3 linked regions of the Methylosinus sp. H3A genome follow. The protein of the gene in region 1 interacts with the protein of each later gene in a pairwise test. Links are inferred from orthologs where the notes say so. Each region holds a gene or a part of one and is shown in the gene's direction. Other genes may lie near its edges. The genes, in order: grpE, groL and IY145_RS14740.

Region 1 (6,317 bases):
GAGTTTCGATCGCGAGATCATGCGCGTCGACGCGCGCGCCTTCGTCGCCGCCAAGCTCGCCGAGCGCGACCAGCGCGTCTCGCGCGCGGGCTCGTCGCGCTATCTCGTCGAGCCCAATGTGAAAGAGGGCAAGGGCGGCCTGCGCGATCTGCACACTCTGTTCTGGATCGCCAAATATGTCTATCGCGTGCGCGAGCCGGAGGAGCTCGTCGCCGCCGGACTGTTTACACGCAGCGAGCTGACCTTGTTCCAGCGCTGCGAGGAATTTCTGTGGCGCGTGCGCTGCCAGCTGCATTTTTCGACGGGCCGCGCCGAGGAGCGTCTGTCCTTCGATCTGCAGCCCATGCTCGCCGCGAAATTCGGCTATCACGACCGCGCCGGCCTCTCGCGCACCGAACGCTTCATGAAGCATTATTTTCTCGTCGCCAAAGACGTCGGCGATCTCACCGCCATCGTCTGCGCGGCGCTCGAGGCGCGCGAGGCCAAGCCGCCGGCGATGCTCGACCGCGTGCTCGGCCGGCTGCGGCGCCGCGCGCGCAAAATGCCGCCGGACAATTTCATTGTCGAGCACGACCGCGTCAATGTCGCCGCCGAAGATGTCTTCCGCCGCGATCCGGTGAATATCATCCGCCTGTTCTGGACCGCCGATCGCTATGGGCTCGCGATCCATCCGGACGCCGTGCGCGCCGTCACGCGCTCGCTGCGGCTCATCGATTCCGATCTGCGCGCCAACAAAGAAGCGAACCGTCTGTTCCTCGACATTCTGCTGTCGCACAATACGACGGAGACGGTGCTGCGACGCATGAATGAAGTGGGCGTGCTCGGACGCTTCATCCCGGAGTTCGGCCGCATCGTCGCGATGATGCAATTCAACATGTATCATCACTACACTGTCGATGAGCATTTGTTGCGCGCGGTCGGCGCGCTGGCGGCGCTCGAATCGGGCCGCGGGCCGAAACAAGCGGCGCTGGCGAACGACATTCTGCCGACGATCTCCAATCGCAAGGCGCTCTATCTCGGCCTGCTGCTGCACGATATCGCCAAGGGCCGCAAGGAGGATCACTCGCAGGCCGGCGCCGATATCGCGTATTCGCTGTGCCCGCGTCTGGGCCTCGACGCCGCGGAGACCGGCGCCGTCGCCTGGCTGGTGCAGCATCATCTGCTGATGTCGAGCATAGCGCAGAGCCGCGATCTCTCCGACCGCCGCACGATCGAGAATTTCGCCGGAATCGTGCAGACGATGGAGCGGCTCAAAATGCTGCTCGTGCTGACCATGTGCGACATTCACGCCGTCGGCCCCGGCGTGCTCGACGCCTGGAAGGCGCAGCTGCTCAACGTGCTCTATTGGGAGACGGAAGTGGTGCTCGGCGGCGGCCATTCGGCGGCCGATCGCAAGAGCAGAGTCGCCCAAGCGAAGGAGGAGCTGCGCGCCGCGCTCTCCGATTGGAGCGAAGCGGATTTCACGGCCTATGCGCAGCGCCATTATTCCGCCTATTGGCTGAAGGCGGACCTCGCCCGCAAGGTGCGCCATGCGCGCCTGTTGCGCGACCTCAACGATTCGAAGACGCCGCTCGCCACCACTGTCGATCTCGACACCAAGAGCGGCGCGGTGGAGCTCACCGTCATCGCGCAGGATCATCGGCGGCTGTTGTCGATCATCGCCGGCGCCTGCGCGGCGAGCGGCGCCAACATCGTCGACGCCCATATCTTCACCACGGCGGACGGGCTCGCGCTGGACACGATCTTCTTCTCGCGCGCCTTTCCGCTGGACGACGACGAATTGCGCCGGGCGCGCCGCGTCGCCGACTTCATCGAGAAAGCGCTGCGCGGCGAGATCGCCATTTCGGAGGCGGTCGCCGCGCGCAGCGCGCAACGCGCCGCGACGACGGCCTTCGACATCGCGCCCGACATCGTCATCGACAACAGCTTCGCCAATATGGCGACCGTCATCGAGGTCTCCGGCCTCGACCGCGTCGGACTGCTCTTCGATTTGACCAACGCCATCTCCAATCTCAATCTCAACATCGGCTCCGCTCATATCGTGACCTTCGGCGAGCGGGCCGTGGACGCTTTCTATGTGACCGATCTGACCGGCGGGAAAATCGTCTCGCCTTCGCGTCAGGCGGCGATCAAGCGCCAATTGCTGGACGTCTTCGCGCTGCGGGTGCGAAAATCGACCGGCGCGGGCGCGAGCGTCGCCCCGACTTGATTTTGCGCGCTCCCGCACTGATATCGGGGGCGTTTCATCGCCAATGGAAGAGATCATGAGCGACGATAAGAAAAAGGAAACTCCCGAGGAGGCCCGCATCCGTCAGGCGCAGGCCGGCGAGGCCGACGCCTCCGCTCTGGCGCAGCCGGGGGCGGAATCCGACATTGCCGAGCCCGAGCCCTTCACCGAGCTCGGCAATCTCCACGCCGAGGTCGCCAGCTTGAAGGACAAGCTGCTGCGCACGCTCGCCGATATGGAGAATCTGCGGCGACGGACCGACAAGGAGATCGCCGACGCCAAGACCTATGGGGTCGCCAATTTCGCCCGTGAAATGCTGCCCTTGGCGGATAATCTGCGCCGCGCGGTCGACAGCGTGCCGGCGCCGGCGCGCGAAGGCCTCGAGCAGAGCATTCTCACGCTGATCGAGGGCGTGGAGCTCACCGAGCGCGACTTCGTCTCCCGCCTCGCGCGCTTCGGCGTCAAGAAGATCGAGGCGCAGGGCCAGCGCTTCGACCCCAATCAGCACGAGGCGCTGTTCGAGATACCGGACGAGAGCGTGCCCAATGGCACGGTCGCGCAAGTGGTCGAGCCCGGCTATCTGATCGGCGAGCGCGTGCTGCGCCCGGCCAAGGTCGGCATCGCGCGGGGCGGGCCGAAGGCCTGATCCGGCTTTTCGGCCCCGAGCCATAGGCGATCGAGAACGCGCGACGGCATAGCGCCGCGCGTCACAGCCAGCCGTTGCGGCGAAAACGCCAATAGAGCGTGGCGCAGATCGTCGCCGTCGCGCCGAGAACCAGGAAATAGCCGTAGCGCCACTTCAGCTCCGGCATATGCTCGAAATTCATCCCGTAAATGCCGGCGATCGCCGTCGGCACGGCGAGGATGGCGGCCCAAGCCGCGAGCCGCCGCGTGATATAGGTCTGCTGCATCTGGCCGTTCATCAGGCTCGCCTCGAAGGCGAAGGCCAGCACCTCGCGCAATGTGTCGATCTGCTCGCGAACGCGCAGAATATGGTCGGTCACATCGCGAAAATGCGGCCGCATGGCGGCGTCGATCGGCATCACCTGCGTATGCTCGAGGCGTTGGCAGACGTCGACCAGCGGCGCGACGGCGTTGCCGAGCCGCAACAGGTCGCGTCGCAGCGCATAGAGCCGATCGACATGGGTCTTCTCCGGCGCCTGCGCGAGAATATGATCCTCGATCTCCTCGACTTCCGCATTGATCGTCGCGAGCACGGGAAAGTAATTGTCCACGATGAAATCGAGAATGGCGTAGACGATATAGTCCTCGCCCTCCGACAGGCCGTGGGGCGCCGCCTCGCAGCGCTCGCGCACCTGCGCATAGGAGCTCGAGGCGCCGTGGCGGATCGACAGAACATAGCCCTTGCCGACGAACAGATGCGTCTCGCCGAAGACGATGCGGCCACTCTCCATCTGCGCGGTGCGCGCGACGATGAACAGACCATCCCCATATTGCTCGAGCTTGGGATATTGATGCGCCTTGCCGGCGTCCTCTATCGCCAGCGGATGCAGATCGAACTGTCGCCGCACGCGCGCCAGCAGATCGAAAGAGGGCTCGTAGAGCCCGATCCACACGACATGGCCGGGACGCGCGGCGAAGGCGCCGGCCTCCTCGATCGCTATGTCCTGGAGCCGGCGGCCATCCGCATAGACGGCCGCCGCGACGACGCCGGGCTCCGCCCCGGCTGCGGGCGCGGCGATCGATGCATTCATGGTTCGAGGCCTCGTCGGTGACATCGGCGACGATCTAAGCGCCGCCGGCGTCGAAGGCAATCCGCTCGCACCCCCAGCCCTCCCCCGCTCCGCGGGTAGATTCGTGTCGTCATCGAGGCATCGCATCCCGCCGGGGGTGAGCCGACTTCCGCGCTCGATCACAATAGCGCGCGAAAATCCTCGACGGTGAGGACGCCGACGACAGCCTGCTCGTCGTCCAATATTTCGTAGAGCACGCCCTTTCCATAGATGGTGAAGAACACGACCACGTCCTGATCGCCGCCGCCTTCGCGATGCGGGTCGTCCGAAGGCGGGCTGACCTTGTAGCTGCCGACAGGCCTGATCTCCTTGATCTCGTGGTTCGCGTGATAGACGCGATGCTCGCCTTGAATCACGAAGGTCTTGTTCAGCGTCTTGTGACGATGCAGCAGGATTTTTTCATTGGCCGCGAATTTGAAGAGGACATGGAGAATCCCGGCGTCGTCGTCTATGTCCCGCACGCAGAGCCAGAGGTGATCCACTCCCTCGAGGCGCCGCCAGGCGATGTTGCTGTCGTCGAAAGCGAAATTCGGCATTTGTCGTTCCTCCCGGTCCGCGATGAACCCGAAGGAAAATCTGCCGTGAGCCGGGCCTCGCCCGCCATGGACGGGCTCCCTCGCCGCCTCGGGTGATTTGCCCGCGCGCCCGCTCGAGCTCGCGTCACGAGCGGAGCCTTACGAAAGTTTCATGCGGCCGCCACTGTGGCGTAAGCCCGCAAACCCCATCTTCATCGTCGACAGGCGGACGCCCCGCCGCGCCCCCGGCGGCGGCTCCTCGAAAAGCGAGCGCGCCCGAGGCAGATCGATGGAGACGGTTTGATGACCTTGCCCATGGTTTTTCGTCGAGCTCTCGCCACGACCCGAACGGCGCGATGGCGTCGTCCGGAAGGACGCCCGTTCCGCATGTCCCTCATGTCCGGCGCCGCCGCGCTCGCGCTCGGCGCGACGCTCCTCTCGCCGGCGCAGAGCTTCGCCTGGGGCCAGGCCCCCGCGACGCAGACTCAGACGCAGAACCCTAGCCAGAGCGCCCTCCCCGCCTCCGGCCCGCAATCCTTCGCCGATGTCGTCGAGCGGGTGAAGCCCGCCGTCATCGCGATCAAGACCAAGGCGCTGGAGGTCGGCGGCGGACCCGAGGAAGGCTTTCCCGGCGCGCCGCCCGAGCTCTCGCCAGACGATCCGCTCTATCGCTTCTTCCGCCGCTTCGGCGAGGCTCCGGGAGGGCGCCGGCAGAAGCATATGACCCAGGCGCAGGGTTCCGGTTTCGTCATCACCAGCGACGGCTACGCCGTGACCAATAATCATGTCGTCGAAAATGCGACGCAGGTGGAGGTGACCTTCGACGACGGCCGCACGCTGCCCGCCAAGATCATCGGCACGGACAAGCGCACCGATCTCGCTTTGCTGAAGATCAATGACGGCAATAATCTGCCGCATGTCGATTGGGCGACCTCGACGCCCCGCGTCGGCGACTGGGTGATCGCCGTCGGCAATCCCTTCGGCCTCGGCGGCACGGTGACGGCGGGCATCGTCTCGGCGCGCGGACGCGACATCGGCGCCGGCCCCTATGACGATTTCCTCCAGATCGACGCGCCGGTGAACCGCGGCAATTCCGGCGGCCCCTCCTTCGACGAGCGTGGCCAGGTGATCGGCGTCAATACGGCGATCTATTCGCCCTCGGGCGGCTCGGTCGGCATAGGCTTCGCCATCCCCGCCGAGGTCGCCAAGGATGTGATCGCCGCGCTCAAGGACAAGGGCCAGGTGGCGCGCGGCTGGATCGGCGTCTCCATTCAGCCGATCACCCCGGAGATCGCCGAGAGCCTCGGGCTCAAGACGAATAAGGGCGCGCTCGTCGCCCAGCCGCAGCGCGGCGGACCGGCGGAGGCGGCCGGGCTCAAGGCCGGCGACGTCGTCACCGCCGTGGACGGCCAGAAGATCGACGGCCCGCGCGATCTCGCCCGCCGCATAGCGACGCTCGGCCCCGGCAAGACGGCGGAGCTGACCTTCCTGCGCAACGGCTCCGAGAAGAACGTCAAATTGAAGCTCGGCAAGCTGCCCAGCGAGAAGGAGGCCGCCGCCGCCGAGTCCAATGACGATGGCGTCGAGCCCGGCGCGGCGCTCGCCGCCTATGGCATGGAGGTGGCGCCGGCGTCCGAGGTGCGCGGCGGCCGCGGCGGCGAAGGCCTCATCATCGTCGGCATCGACCCCAATGGCGCCGCCGCCCAGAAGGGCCTGCGCCAGGGCGATGTGATCGTCGAGGCCAATGGCCAGTCGCTCAAGGGACGCGGCGATCTGCAGGCGGCGATCGACGCGGCCAAGAAGGAGGGACGCAAATCCGTC
Region 2 (6,396 bases), 2.1 Mb from region 1 along the record:
GCGTTGGGTGGCGCGTCGCATTCCTTTGGATAGGCTGCATCTTCTCGTCAAAGACCCGGAGCCGCTGGTGCGGCTCGTCGTCGCCGAGCGCCTTCCTGAGGATCGTCTCGACGCGATGAGCAAAGACGAGGATTTGCGCATTCGCTTCACCATCGCGGAACGATGCCCACGCGAGATGCTGCGCTCCTTCCTCGATGACGAGGACGAATTGGTGCGCGCCTGCGCGCAAACCCGACTGGAAAGCGACTGACCAGCCATGGTCGGATGGCTTCCGTCCCTGCCGGCCGGCTCTCTATAAAAAAAAGCAATCCAGAGCCGGAGCGCCCCTGGATTGCGTGGTCGAAAACGAGATTTTCGGGCCGCTTCAGACCGGCCGATTCTCGTTGCGATTGCGCACCGGGCCCATCACAGCCAGCCCCTGCTCATAGGTGATCTTCTCGAACGTCTGATCGAAGGCGATGCCGGCATTGGCGACGGCGTCGATCTTGCCGCCGATCGACAGCTTCTTCAGATCGTTCTTCTCGATGTAGAAGAGCTCGAGCAGCTCGTTATAGACCGTCGATTCGTCGATCGGCAGGACATAGAAATTAATGCCGTCGATCTCGACCTGATATTTGCTGAGCAAGTCGATGTTGTTGGCGAAGATGAAATATTTGCCGGTCGGGCTGAGCAGGCCCTTCAGCACTTCGGCGACATTCGCGAGATGCTCGAAGGAGAGAAGCCACTGCGCGAAGAAGTCGAAAGTCGGTTTGCCGGCGTCCGCCACCGCGATCACCTGATCGGAGCACAGTTCCGGCGGACGCGCCTCGTCGGCGAACTGCTGGGCGAATTTCAACGCCAGCTTGCCGCGGAAACCAAAACGCCCCGCCTTTTCGGTCGGGCCCTTATGGACCGGGCTGAGCAGCCGCTTCTGCTGGTCCAAAGTCGAAAACGCCGTATCAGTGATGCTTGTCATGTTGGTTACCCGGATCGTTACGTAGCCAATCCGCCAGTTTGGCGAAGTTCTGCTTCAATGTGTCTCGCACTCTCACATCATCGACCACCTCTTCGAGCGCGCCCGTCATGCAGGTCATCCACGCGTCGCGCTCGGCGGGTCCGATCGCGAAGCCCATGTGACGCATGCGCAGCCGGGGGTGTCCCCGCTGCTCCGAATAGCTCTTGGGTCCGCCCAGCCATTCGGCCAGATAGAGCTTCAGAACCGCCTTGGTGGGGCCGAGATCCACCGCATGCATCGCGCGAATGTCACGCGCCTGCGGCAGAACGTCCATATTGCGATAGAACGCCTCGACGAGGCGATCGACCGCTTCCTGGCCGCCGATGACGTCGAATGCGGTCTTTGTCGTTTGCACGGCGTCCATTGTCATGCCTCGCGAGCTAGCAATTCATATGCCGACGCCTGGGCCTAGCGCGCTGCACGCGATTGCGCAACGACGCCCCGCGGAATGGGCCGCCGGAATCGGCGCAGATGGAAGCGCCGCCCGAATCCTGCCGCGACATGAGAATAATAAGGCAGAGCAAGACACAATTTTATGCATTTACGGCTCGGGCGCCCGAATTCGGCGCTGCTCGCCCTTGACAGGGCGGGGCGCCGCTTCCTATTTCATCGCTAGCCTGTTGGCACTCGTCACCCCTGAGTGCTAATAGGCATTTTACGCAATCTTTCGCCCGTGCGCTCCGGCCGGGCTCTGCAACGCAAGGAAGACGACATGGCGTTCCGTCCCCTCCACGACCGGGTCGTGGTCAAGCGCCTCGAAGGCGAAGACAAGACCAAAGGCGGCATCATCATTCCCGACACCGCGAAAGAGAAGCCCGCCGAGGGCAAGATCATCGCCGTCGGCCCCGGCTCCCGCGACGAGAGCGGCAAGCTCGTCGCCCTCGACGTCAAGGAAGGCGACCGCGTGCTGTTCGGCAAATGGTCCGGCACCGAGGTCAAGATCGACGGGGAAGATCTCCTCATCATGAAAGAAAGCGACATTCTGGGCGTCATCGCCTGATCCGGCCGACCCTCGCCCAATCCTTCTTCCAACGGAGCTGAACGACAATGGCAGCCAAGGACATTCGCTTTTCCTCCGACGCGCGCGACCGTATTCTGCGCGGCGTCGACATCCTCGCCAATGCGGTGAAGGTCACGCTCGGCCCCAAGGGCCGCAACGTCGTCATCGAGAAGAGCTTCGGCGCTCCGCGCATCACCAAGGACGGCGTCACCGTCGCCAAGGAGATCGAGCTCGCCGACAAATTCGAGAATCTCGGCGCCCAGCTCGTTCGTGAGGTGGCCTCCAAGCAGAACGACACCGCCGGCGACGGCACCACGACGGCGACCGTCCTCGCCGCCGCCATCGCCCGTGAAGGCGCCAAGGCCGTCGCGGCCGGCCTCAACCCGCAGGATCTCAAGCGCGGCATCGACCTCGCGGTCGAGGCGGTGGTCGCCGATCTGAAGAAGAACTCCAAGAAGGTCACCTCCAACGACGAGATCGCCCAGGTCGGCACCATCTCGGCCAATGGCGACAGCTACATCGGCCAGGAGATCGCCAAGGCGGTGCAGAAGGTCGGCAATGAGGGCGTGATCACGGTGGAGGAGGCCAAGAGCCTCGACTCCGAGACGGTCATCGTCGAGGGCCTGCAGTTCGACCGCGGCTATCTCTCGCCTTACTTCATCACCAACGCCGAGCGTCTCGTCGCGGAGCTCGAGGATCCCTACATCCTCATCCACGAGAAGAAGCTGTCGACTCTGCAGCCGCTGCTGCCGATCCTCGAGGCCGTTGTGCAGACCGGCAAGCCGCTGCTCATCATCGCCGAGGACGTCGAGGGCGAGGCTCTGGCCACGCTCGTCGTCAACAAGCTGCGCGGCGGCCTGAAGATCGCGGCCGTGAAGGCCCCGGGCTTCGGCGATCGTCGCAAGGCTCAGCTCGAGGACATCGCCATTCTGACGGGCGGTCAGGTCGTCTCCGAGGATCTCGGCATCAAGCTCGAGAGCGTCACGCTGCCCCTGCTCGGCAAGGCCAAGCGCATTCGCATCGACAAAGAGAACACGACGATCATCGACGGCGCCGGCGAGAAGAAGGACATCGAGGCCCGCGTCGCCCAGATCAAGGCGCAGGTCGAGGAGACCACCTCGGACTATGACCGCGAGAAGATGCAGGAGCGTCTCGCCAAGCTCGCGGGCGGCGTCGCGGTGATCCGCGTCGGCGGCGCGACCGAGGTCGAGGTCAAGGAGAAGAAGGACCGCGTCGACGACGCGCTGAACGCCACCCGCGCCGCGGTGCAGGAAGGCATTTCGCCCGGCGGCGGCGTCGCGCTGCTGCGCGCTATCGCCGCTCTCGCCGATGTCAAGGTCGCCAATTCCGACCAGCAGACCGGCGTCGCGATCGTCCGCAAGGCGATCCAGGCTCCGGCCCGTCAGATCGTCGACAACGCCGGCGGAGACGGCGCGGTCGTGGTCGGCAAGCTGCTCGAGTCCACGGACTATAATTACGGCTATGACGCCCAGACCGGCGAATATGGCGATCTGGTGAAGCTCGGCATCATCGACCCGACCAAGGTCGTGCGCACGGCGCTGCAGGACGCGTCCTCGATCGCCGGCCTCATCGTCACCACCGAGGCGACGATCACCGAGCAGCCGAAGAAGGACAGCGGTCCGGCTCTGCCGCCCGGCGGCGGCATGGGCGGCATGGATTTCTGATTTTCCATCCCCGACCAGTCGAAGAAGGCCCCGGAGCAATCCGGGGCCTTTTTTGTCGCGTCCACGAGCATGTGCGTCGCCGCACGGCCAAGCGCGCCGAAACGCCCGAAAAGAGAGATGTTCCCGATCGAAGCGCCTCCGGGCGTCGAGATCGGGCGGCACAGAAAGCGGCGACATATCGCCGCCCTCGCTCACAAGGGTCTCACGAAAATGTTCAAGCGCTCGATTTTCGCACTCGGCCTCGTCGTCGCCGCCAGCGGCTCCGCCTCCGCCGTGATCTCGCCCAATGGCGTTTCTCTGAATGGCTTCTCGACGAACGGCCTGCACCTCAACGCCCTCACCTCGAATGCGTTGACCGAAAATGCGCTCACCGCCAACGGATTGCATGTGAACGCGCTCACGGCCAATGCGCTGACGTCGAACGCCCTGGTGGAGAATTCGCTCGTGCAGAACGCTCTGACCCAGAACGCTCTGGTCGACAATGGCGTGAAATTCAATGGCGTGGCCACCAGCCCGCTCTCCAATGACGGATTGCGCGTCATCGCGATCGAATTGCCGGCTCCCGCGCAGACCGACAAGTAATCTTTACAGGCGCAGGAGGGCCGGTCCGCGCCGGCTTTCCTGCGGCTCTTCGAAAGCGTCGCATCATGCAGAACAGACTCTTCGCCGCGCTATCGGTCGCCTTCGTGGCGGCGACGTCCCCCCTTGCGGCTGCGGAGCTCGAGCTTCTGGACGTGCAGGGAACGCAGTTCGAGGCGCGGCTCTCCGACGGGCGGGTGCTCCATTCGCCCGATCTCGTCGGCGCGACGCTCACTGTCGCCAAAGGCGCCGGAGCGATGAAGATTCGCATCGACGCCGTCGAACGTGATCCCGGCGACCTCCAGCGGGCCGTCCCGCCGTCGGAGGCGGTCATGCTGCACAGCCTCTCCTTCCAGGGACCGGACGGCGAATGGAAGAATCTCTGCGATCCCGGCCCGGACGGGCGCCGCCAGGGCTTTCCCATTCCCGGCCGCGCCAAGGGCGACGGGACCATAGGCGCCGCCGAGCCCGGCGTCTTCGAGCTCACCTGCACAGGCGGGGCTCAGGGAAAGTGCGTGCGCTTCGGCTATCGCCCCTGGGAGAAGCGCGAGGATGGAACCTCCATGCGCGACGTCTACAACGCCTGCGTCCGGCTGGTGCGCGCCGATTATTCCGGCGACGGCAAGGGCACGACGCGCAACGGCCAGCCGATCGACCTTTATGATTTTCTCGGCGTGCAGACGCCCGGCAATGATCCTGGGCATGATTTCGAGGCCGGCTTCTCGCCCGCTGGCGCCGTCTGCGTTCGCCATGTCCGCGTCAAGGAGAATACGAGCCTCGAGGCGCTCGAGGCGCAAACGCCGCGCCTGAAAGGCCGCACCGGAGACATATGCACAGAGGAATTCGCGCGCGCCAATGGCGCCGTCCTTTTCGTCCGCTCTCCGCCCTGAGACGTAGCGGGCGCGACAATTGCGACATTGCAGGATCGCGCCGCCTCGTCTAGCATTATTCAGCTTCGCCCCTCGACGGGCGGAGCCGCAACGCGAGAACACGAAGGGGAGAGGCATGGCCGACCATCATCACGAGACTTCGAGCGATATGGCGGAGCACCTCGCCACCTATCACGGCTTTCTGACGATGTTGAAAGTGGGAACCGCCGCCTCAGTCGTCAGCCTGCTGCTTATGTATTTCTTCCTCGCACGCTGACAGCTCGGCGCGCTGATCGATCGGCGCGCTGATCGACCGGTTTTTCTCTACAGTTTCTGACCGAATGCGAACCGCGCGGCCATCCGGCCGCGGGGAACCGAATCTCCTCCCAACGGAGTTTCGTCAATGCGCATTGCTGTTCAATCCGAGACTGACAAGAATGAGACGCGCGTCGCCGCGACGCCGGAAACTGTCAAGAAGTTCAAAAGCCTCGGCGCGGAAGTCGTGATCCAGTCGGGGGCCGGAGCCATATCCGGCTTTTCCGACGCCGATTACGCCGCCACCGGCGCGGCGATCGCGCCGAGCGCAGCGGCCGCCTCCGACAATGCCGAAGTGGTGCTGCGCGTGCGCCGACCGGCGCCGGGCGAGCTGTCCGGCATAGCGCGCGGCGCCGCCGTCGTCGCCATCGCCGATCCTTTCGGACATGAGAAAGAGCTGGCCGCGCTCGCGCAAACCGGCGCGACGCTCTTCGCCATGGAATTCATGCCGCGCATCACCCGCGCGCAGGTCATGGATGTTCTATCCTCCCAGGCGAATATCGCCGGCTATCGCGCCGTCATCGACGCCGCCGCCGAATATAGCCGCGCCATCCCAATGATGATGACCGCGGCGGGCACGGTCCCGGCCGCCAAAATTTTCATCATGGGCGTCGGCGTCGCCGGCCTGCAGGCGATCGCCACGGCGCGCCGGCTCGGCGGCATCGGCTCGGCGACCGATGTCCGGCCCGCCACCAAGGAGCAGGTGGAATCGCTCGGCGCGAAATTCATCGCGGTCGAGAATGACGAATTCCGCCAGGCAGAGACTTCCGGCGGCTACGCCAAGGAAATGTCGCCGGAATACCAAGCCGCGCAGGCGGAGCTGGTCGCGGCGCATATCGCCAAGCAAGACATTGTGATCACCACGGCGCTGATTCCCGGCCGGCCGGCTCCGCGTCTCATTTCGGCGGCGGCGGCGCGCTCCATGCGCGCGGGCTCGGTCATCATCGATCTCGC
Region 3 (6,290 bases), 1.7 Mb from region 1 along the record:
CGCCGAGCAAATGTCCGATTTTCTGACGCGCGGCGCGATCGTGAATGCGGTCAATTTCCCGTCGATCGGCGCCGAGGAGGCGCCGCGGCTCGCGCCCTTCGTCGATCTCGCCGAGAAGCTCGGCTCCTTCCTCGGCCAATCGACCGAATCGCCGATCGAACGCATCTTGGTCGCCTATGAAGGCGCGGCGGCGCAGCGCAATGTCCCGGCGATGACGGCGGCGGCCGTCGCCGGATTGCTGCGGCCGGCGCTCGCCGAGGTCAATCTCGTCTCGGCGCTCGCGATCGCCAAAGAGCGCGGCATAGCGATCGACGAAGCGACACGCTCCGGCGCGAGCGATTATGATTCACTCATCGCCGTATCGGTGACGACGCGCGACGGGGAGAGGACGCTCGCCGGCTCTCTGTTCCACGACGGCCGGCCGCGCATCGTCGCCGCGGATGGCGTCCGCGTGGAGGCTGAGTTCTCCGAGCGAATGATCTTCGTGTCCAACGCCGACAGACCCGGCTTCATCGGGCGTTTCGCGGGGCTGCTCGGCGCTGCGGGCGTGAATATCGCGACCTGCGCGCTGGGACGCGATCGTCCGGGCGGCTCCGCCGTGGCTCTCGTCGCGATCGACGAGCCGGCGCCGCGCGAGACGATGCGAGAGATCGCCGCGCTGGCCGGAGTGCGCTTCGCGACGACGCTGCAATTTTGAGGAAGACGGGAGGGGCGCGCTGTTTTTCGAGGTGGCGCTCTCGAACCTCGCGCGAGGGAATCGGAGCGCCCTCGCGCCTGTCGTCCCCCTCACTCCGCCTCATTGTCGCGACAACGAGGCGGAGGAGGCGGATCGAGTGTGACTTTCTTTAAAAGTCGGCGATCAACGCCAAGCCGCTAACTTCACGAGAAGGATGGCGAAGCTGCAGACGAAAGGCGAGAGATCGTCGATCTTACTGAATCATCTTCACGGTGCGGCCGACGCCCGGGTCGGAGCCGTTGCCCGTGCCGTTGGTGCCGGCGGGGGAAATCCAGTCCGGAACCTTCGTCAGCGCAATGATGACGAAAGCGACGATGGCGACCATCCACAGAACAGTCTTGCCGATCTCAGCGCTGCTGTGTCCGATTGTTGACATGTGACGATCCTCCGAATGTTGGTGCTTTTTTGCTTTTTTTTCACTTGATGCGCGACAAAGCGTCGCATCGGCGTCAGCCTACACCAACTCTTTTCCGGGCACAATGCGGCATGTGCGCGCGCGACAAAATTAGTCAGGCCCCGTGAAGAGCAGCGAAAACGCGACGCAAAAAGGCGATCCCGGGCCCGACGGCTCCAGGATCGCCTCGCATTCTCGGCCGATGAGTAAGGGGGTCAGTCCCGGCGCGTCAGATAATATTCGAGCATCGCCACCGCCGCTTTGCGGTCCGCCTCGCCCGCCCGCGCCAATGCGCGGGAATGCAGCTCGACGATCCATTGATCGGTCGGCCGATCGCCGGCGGCCTCGCGCGCCAGCGTGAGATACATGAGGCCGCGCGCCCGCTGAGGCGGACCGCCGGCTTCGCCGTTGAACATCAGATGGCCGAGCAGCGCCTGCGACGGCGCATGGCCCTTCCGCGCGGCGAGATCGAGCCAATTGGCGGCCTGGCGCGCGTCCTTGGAGACGCCATTGCCGTCGAGATACATGCGCGCGAGATTATATTGAGCGTCGGCGTTGCCGAAATAGGTCGCGGCGTAGCGGAAGAGATCGAAGGCGCGGCCGGCGTCCGGCGTGATCTTCGCGGCGGCAATCCCCTCGAGATAATAGACTCCGACGGCCACGAAGGCGCCGGCCGCCATCAGCCGCTCGCGCGGGCTCGGCTCGTCGTCGGCGAAATGCTCGACGAGCTTGGCGAAATAGGAATAGGCCTTGGCGTCGTCGCGGGCGACGCCGTCGCCGTCCGCATACATGCGGCCGAGCTTCCATTGGGCGAGCGATTCGCCGCCATCCGCGGCGTAGCGCAGCGCCTCCACCGACTTCTTGGTGTTGCCGGCGTGATAGCTCTCCAGCCCGGCGCGCAGAGCGGCCTGCGGATCCTTGAAGATGGTCAATGGCTGCGTGGCGGCCGCGAGGGAGCGCGGCTCCGACGCGTCGAAGGCGGCGGCGGCGCCCGCCCAAAGAGATCCGGCTGTCGCACAGCCGAGCGCGAGAAGCAGCGTCGAACGACGCCCGCGCGGCCCTACCGTCGACGCAATCGCCTGGAGAAACACGATCATCGAGGATCTGACTTTCTCAACGCCGCTGGCGTCTCAAAAAAAACGCCGCGCACAACACCGCCATGCGTCACCGCCGAAAATCGACGACAGGCGTTCGGAAACGAGGGGAGCGTTCTCCCGCGACGAGCCGGCGCGGGAGGCGTCTCCATGTCTTCGATGACCTTGTGACGGGTCGAGATTAGCGCAGCGTTTATGGCTGAAAAGGGGCATCTGGCCCTTTGCCCGGCTCGCGGAAAACTATCTCGACGACTGTTGCAACAAGGTCACAAATTTTAGCGTTTCGCCGCATGCTCGGCGCCGCTGCGACGCATCCGGCTACGCATTGCGACATAGAAACGACCCAGTCCATCGCATCGCCGGAGGGGCGAAGCCGAGCGCAGGCGCGAAAGGCGTCCGCCGGCCCGCTGGCGCTCGCGGCGAGCGGGGCCTATATCCTCGTGAGACGCCTGCCGGAGACGAGGGCGGACGCGATCTCGCGAAGAAGAAAGCCGCCGCATGCACGCAGCCTCGCCCGACCTCTCCGCCACGCTCGTCCCGGCTCGCGGCGATATGCGCGGCTCGGTGCGCGTCCCGCGCGAGACCGTCGGCTTTCGTCGTCTCTTCATCTTCCTCGGCCCCGGCTATCTCGTCGCCACCGGCTATATGGACCCCGGCAATTGGGCGACCGCGCTCGCCGGCGGCTCCAAATTCGGCACGGCGCTGCTCTTCGTCGCCGTGCTGTCCAGCGTCATGGCGATCGTGCTGCAATCGCTGACGGCCCGGCTCGGCCTCGCCACCGGCCTCGATCTCGCCAGCGCCTGCCGCCGCCGCTTTCCCCGCGCCGCCTCCGTGGCGCTCTGGCTGCTGGCCGAGGCGGGGATTCTGGCGACCGACCTCGCCGAGGTCATCGGCACGGCGATCGGCCTGCAATTGCTGTTCGGCCTGCCGCTCGCTTTCGGCGTCGTCGTCACCTTGCTCGACACTTTCCTCGTGCTCGCCTTCGAGCGTCTCGGCTTCCGCAAGATCGAGCTCTTCGTCGTCGCCATGCTGGGGATCATCGCGCTGGCCTTCGGCGGCCAGCTGCTGCTGGCGCGGCCCGATCTCGGCGAGGTCGCCGCCGGCCTCGTGCCGAGCCGCGCGCTCATCGAAAATCCCGAGATGCTCTATATCGGCCTCGGCATTCTCGGCGCGACGGTGATGCCGCACAATCTCTTCCTGCACTCTTATATCGTGCAGACGCGCGACGTCGGCGCCTCCTCGGCGGAGCGCCGCGAGGCGATCGACTTCGCCATATTCGACAGCACCTTGGCGCTCATTTTCGCGCTCGTCATCAATGGCTCTATCCTGGTGCTGGCGGCCGCCGCCTTCCACTCGACCGGCCATACCGATGTCGTCGAGCTCGGCCAGGCCTATACGCTGATCGCGCCGCTGCTCGGCGCGCCGATCGCCGCCAAGCTCTTCGCCATCGCGCTCATCGCCTGCGGGCTCAACTCCACGGTGACGGCGACCCTCGCCGGTCAGATCGTGATGGAGGGGTTCGTCGAGCTGCGCATGAAACCGGCGCTGCGGCGTCTGGTGACTCGGCTCATCGCCATCGTCCCGGCCGTCGCCGTCACTCTGGTCGCCGGCGAGGCGGCGACCGGCCGGCTGCTGGTGCTGAGCCAGGTGGTGCTGAGCTTCACCCTGCCCTTCGCCGTCGTGCCGCTGGTCTGGTTCACCGCCTCGCGCAGGCTGATGGGCGAGCTCGCGGCGCCGCGCGTCACCACAGCCGTCGCCGCAGTCATCGCCGTGGCCATCGTCGCGCTGAACGGCAAGCTGCTCCTCGACGCGCTCACAGGCTGATCCTTTAACTTTCCCTTGACCATGCGGCTCCGCAAGCGCGCGTCAACCAAGCGCGCGCGGGAACGATCTTCTTTCGCGCGACGTTCTTCCCCGGCCGAGGCGGCGCTGGGGGCCCTCCTCGAACAAGGGAAGAAAACGGCATGTTTCGACATATGGTTTATGCGGCGGCCCTGGTCGGCGCGCTGATGCTGCCCGGCGCGGCCTCCGCCCGCGGCCACCATCGTCACCACCACCACCACCATCATCATCACCATCATCACCATCATCACCATCACGGCCGCCACGCCAGCGTCCATCACGGCTGGGGCCATCACGGCTGGCGCCACGCCGGATGGGGCGGCAGTTATGGCGGCGGTTATTATGGCCGGTCCTATTATGCGGGACCGCGCCGCGCGCCGGCTTCCAACGCCTGCTGGCGCTGGTGGAACGGCCGCCGTCAATTCGTGTGCTGAAATCGGCTCGGCGCCGGGGTTCCGGCCGGGCCATCGGCCAGCCGGCGCCCTGCGCCTTTTAGAATTCGACGCCTATCTGCGCCTTCACACCGGCCTGGAAGTGATGCTTGATCAGCGTCATCTCGGTGACGAGATCGGCGATGGCGACGAGTTCCGGCTTGGCGTTGCGGCCGGTGACGACGACATGCAGATCGGCGCGCCGCGCCTTCAGCGTCTCGACCACCTCATCCAGCGGCAGATGCTCATAGCGCAGCGCGATCGACAATTCGTCGAGCACCAGCAGCCGAATCGACTCCTGCGCCATCAGCGCCTTCGCCTTTTCCCAGGCGCGGCGGGCCGCCGCCTCGTCGCGGGCGCGATCCTGCGTCTCCCAGGTAAATCCCTCGCCGAGCGTATGCCAGGAGACGAGCCCCTCCTCCTCGCCGAGCTTCTCGAGGATGCGGCGCTCGCCGCTCTCCCAGGCGCCCTTGCCGAATTGCACCACGCCGACCCGGAACCCATGGCCCATCGCCCGCAGCGCGAGGCCGAAGGCGGCCGTCGACTTGCCCTTGCCGGCGCCCGTATGGACCATGAGCAGGCCCTTTTCGGCGATGGTCTTGCCGGCGACCTCGGCGTCCTGGACGGCCTTGCGCTTCTCCATCTTCTCGCGATGGCGGCGGGCCGCGTCTTCCTCCGCGAATTCCGACACGATTTGCGTCTCCTCGCCGTTTGACGGCTCCTGCTCTCCGTCATATGACTGTTCGGGACGGTCCTCCGCAAGGAGGCGAACAGGGAATGCGGTAAGGGGCTCGTCCCCGATTCCGCGGCTGCCCCCGCAACTGTGAGCGGCGAGCGCGCGCCCGTAAAGCCACTGGGCGAAAGCCCGGGAAGGCGGCGCGTGCGGCGACCCGCGAGCCAGGAGACCTGCCGTCATGTGACCTGCCGTCACGCGAAACCACGAATGCCGCCGGTGGGGCGGCGAGGAGAATCAGATGACCGCCAAGACCTTTTCCGTGAAGACCCTTTCCGCCGACGCCGTCCTCGTCTCGAGCCGCATAGAGGTGCTGCGCGCCGCGCTCGTCGTCTTCACGCTCGGCGCAGGCCTCGTCTATCTCGCCGGCTTCTCCTATGCGAGCGTCGCCCATAATGCGGCCCACGACTCGCGCCATTCGCTCGGCTTCCCCTGCCATTGACGCAACGGTGATCCAGCGACTCCTCGCGGTCGGTCTTCTGGCCGGCCTTCTCGCGGGGCTCGCCGTCGCGGCCCTGCAGAATGTCACCACGACTCCGCTGATCCTCGCCGCCGAGGTCTATGAGACCGCGGCCGAGCAGGCGCATGGCGGAGCCGCGGCGCACGACCACGCCGCGCATGAGCACACCGGGCATGAACACACGACTCATGAGCACACGACTCATGAGCATGCGCCCGCCTGGGAGCCGGCGCCCGGCCTCGAGCGCACTGCGGCCACCAGCGTCGCGACCAGCGTCACCGCCGTCGGCTACGCCTTTGTGCTGCTGGCGCTGATGCTCCTTTCCGGCGAGACGATCGAGCCCAAGCGCGCCGCGCTCTGGGGCGCCTGCGCCTTCGCCTCGACGGGTCTCGCGACGAGCCTCGGCCTCGCGCCGGAGCTGCCGGGCAGCGCCGCCGGCGATCTCGCCACGCGCCAGCTCTGGTGGCTGGCCACGGCGGCCTCGACGGGCGCCGGCCTCTTCGCGCTGCTGCGCGTCGAGCGGCCTGTCGTCAAGGCGCTGGGCGTCGCTTTGCTGATCGCGCCGCATCTCATCGGCGCGCCGCAACCGCCCGCGCCGGA

What was found.
Region 2: the proteins of grpE (region 1) and groL interact in binary tests that used the Escherichia coli proteins (3 or more experiments, as listed by UniProt). The link is inferred for Methylosinus sp. H3A from one-to-one orthologs.
Region 3: the proteins of grpE (region 1) and IY145_RS14740 interact in binary tests that used the Escherichia coli proteins (3 or more experiments, as listed by UniProt). The link is inferred for Methylosinus sp. H3A from one-to-one orthologs.

Annotation. Positions count from the first base shown.
Region 1 is NZ_JADNQW010000005.1:4,214,939-4,221,255, forward strand. The notes cover bases 1,243-4,068. They hold grpE (nucleotide exchange factor GrpE), read left to right. Parts: upstream 1,243-2,264; coding sequence 2,265-2,873; downstream 2,874-4,068. Other genes in these bases: IY145_RS22510 ([protein-PII] uridylyltransferase), read left to right, coding at 1,243-2,209; corA (magnesium/cobalt transporter CorA), read right to left, coding at 2,935-3,942. Outside these bases: more of IY145_RS22510, read left to right, coding at 1-1,242; IY145_RS22525 (regulator), read right to left, coding at 4,101-4,517; IY145_RS22530 (Do family serine endopeptidase), read left to right, coding at 4,893-6,317. UniProt on the Escherichia coli protein: Participates actively in the response to hyperosmotic and heat shock by preventing the aggregation of stress-denatured proteins, in association with DnaK and GrpE. It is the nucleotide exchange factor for DnaK and may function as a thermosensor.
Region 2 is NZ_JADNQW010000005.1:2,070,254-2,076,649, reverse strand. What follows is about bases 1,456-4,360. They hold groL (chaperonin GroEL), read left to right. Parts: upstream 1,456-2,041; coding sequence 2,042-3,679; downstream 3,680-4,360. Other genes in these bases: IY145_RS12710 (ADYC domain-containing protein), read left to right, coding at 4,327-4,360; IY145_RS12715 (hypothetical protein), read left to right, coding at 3,797-4,261; groES (co-chaperone GroES), read left to right, coding at 1,707-1,994. Outside these bases: IY145_RS12740 (4Fe4S-binding leucine-rich repeat protein), read left to right, coding at 1-250; IY145_RS12735 (hypothetical protein), read right to left, coding at 365-955; IY145_RS12730 (group II truncated hemoglobin), read right to left, coding at 939-1,358; more of IY145_RS12710, read left to right, coding at 4,361-5,148; IY145_RS12705 (aa3-type cytochrome c oxidase subunit IV), read left to right, coding at 5,264-5,404; IY145_RS12700 (Re/Si-specific NAD(P)(+) transhydrogenase subunit alpha), read left to right, coding at 5,531-6,396.
Region 3 is NZ_JADNQW010000005.1:2,515,162-2,521,451, reverse strand. The notes cover bases 2,087-4,885. They hold IY145_RS14740 (Nramp family divalent metal transporter), read left to right. Parts: upstream 2,087-2,722; coding sequence 2,723-4,048; downstream 4,049-4,885. Other genes in these bases: cobO (cob(I)yrinic acid a,c-diamide adenosyltransferase), read right to left, coding at 4,559-4,885; IY145_RS14735 (hypothetical protein), read left to right, coding at 4,189-4,500; IY145_RS14745 (tetratricopeptide repeat protein), read right to left, coding at 2,087-2,227. Outside these bases: serA (phosphoglycerate dehydrogenase), read left to right, coding at 1-697; IY145_RS14750 (hypothetical protein), read right to left, coding at 930-1,112; more of IY145_RS14745, read right to left, coding at 1,346-2,086; more of cobO, read right to left, coding at 4,886-5,188; IY145_RS14725 (CbtB-domain containing protein), read left to right, coding at 5,472-5,672; IY145_RS14720 (CbtA family protein), read left to right, coding at 5,680-6,290. UniProt on the Escherichia coli protein: H(+)-stimulated, divalent metal cation uptake system. Involved in manganese and iron uptake. Can also transport cadmium, cobalt, zinc and to a lesser extent nickel and copper. Involved in response to reactive oxygen.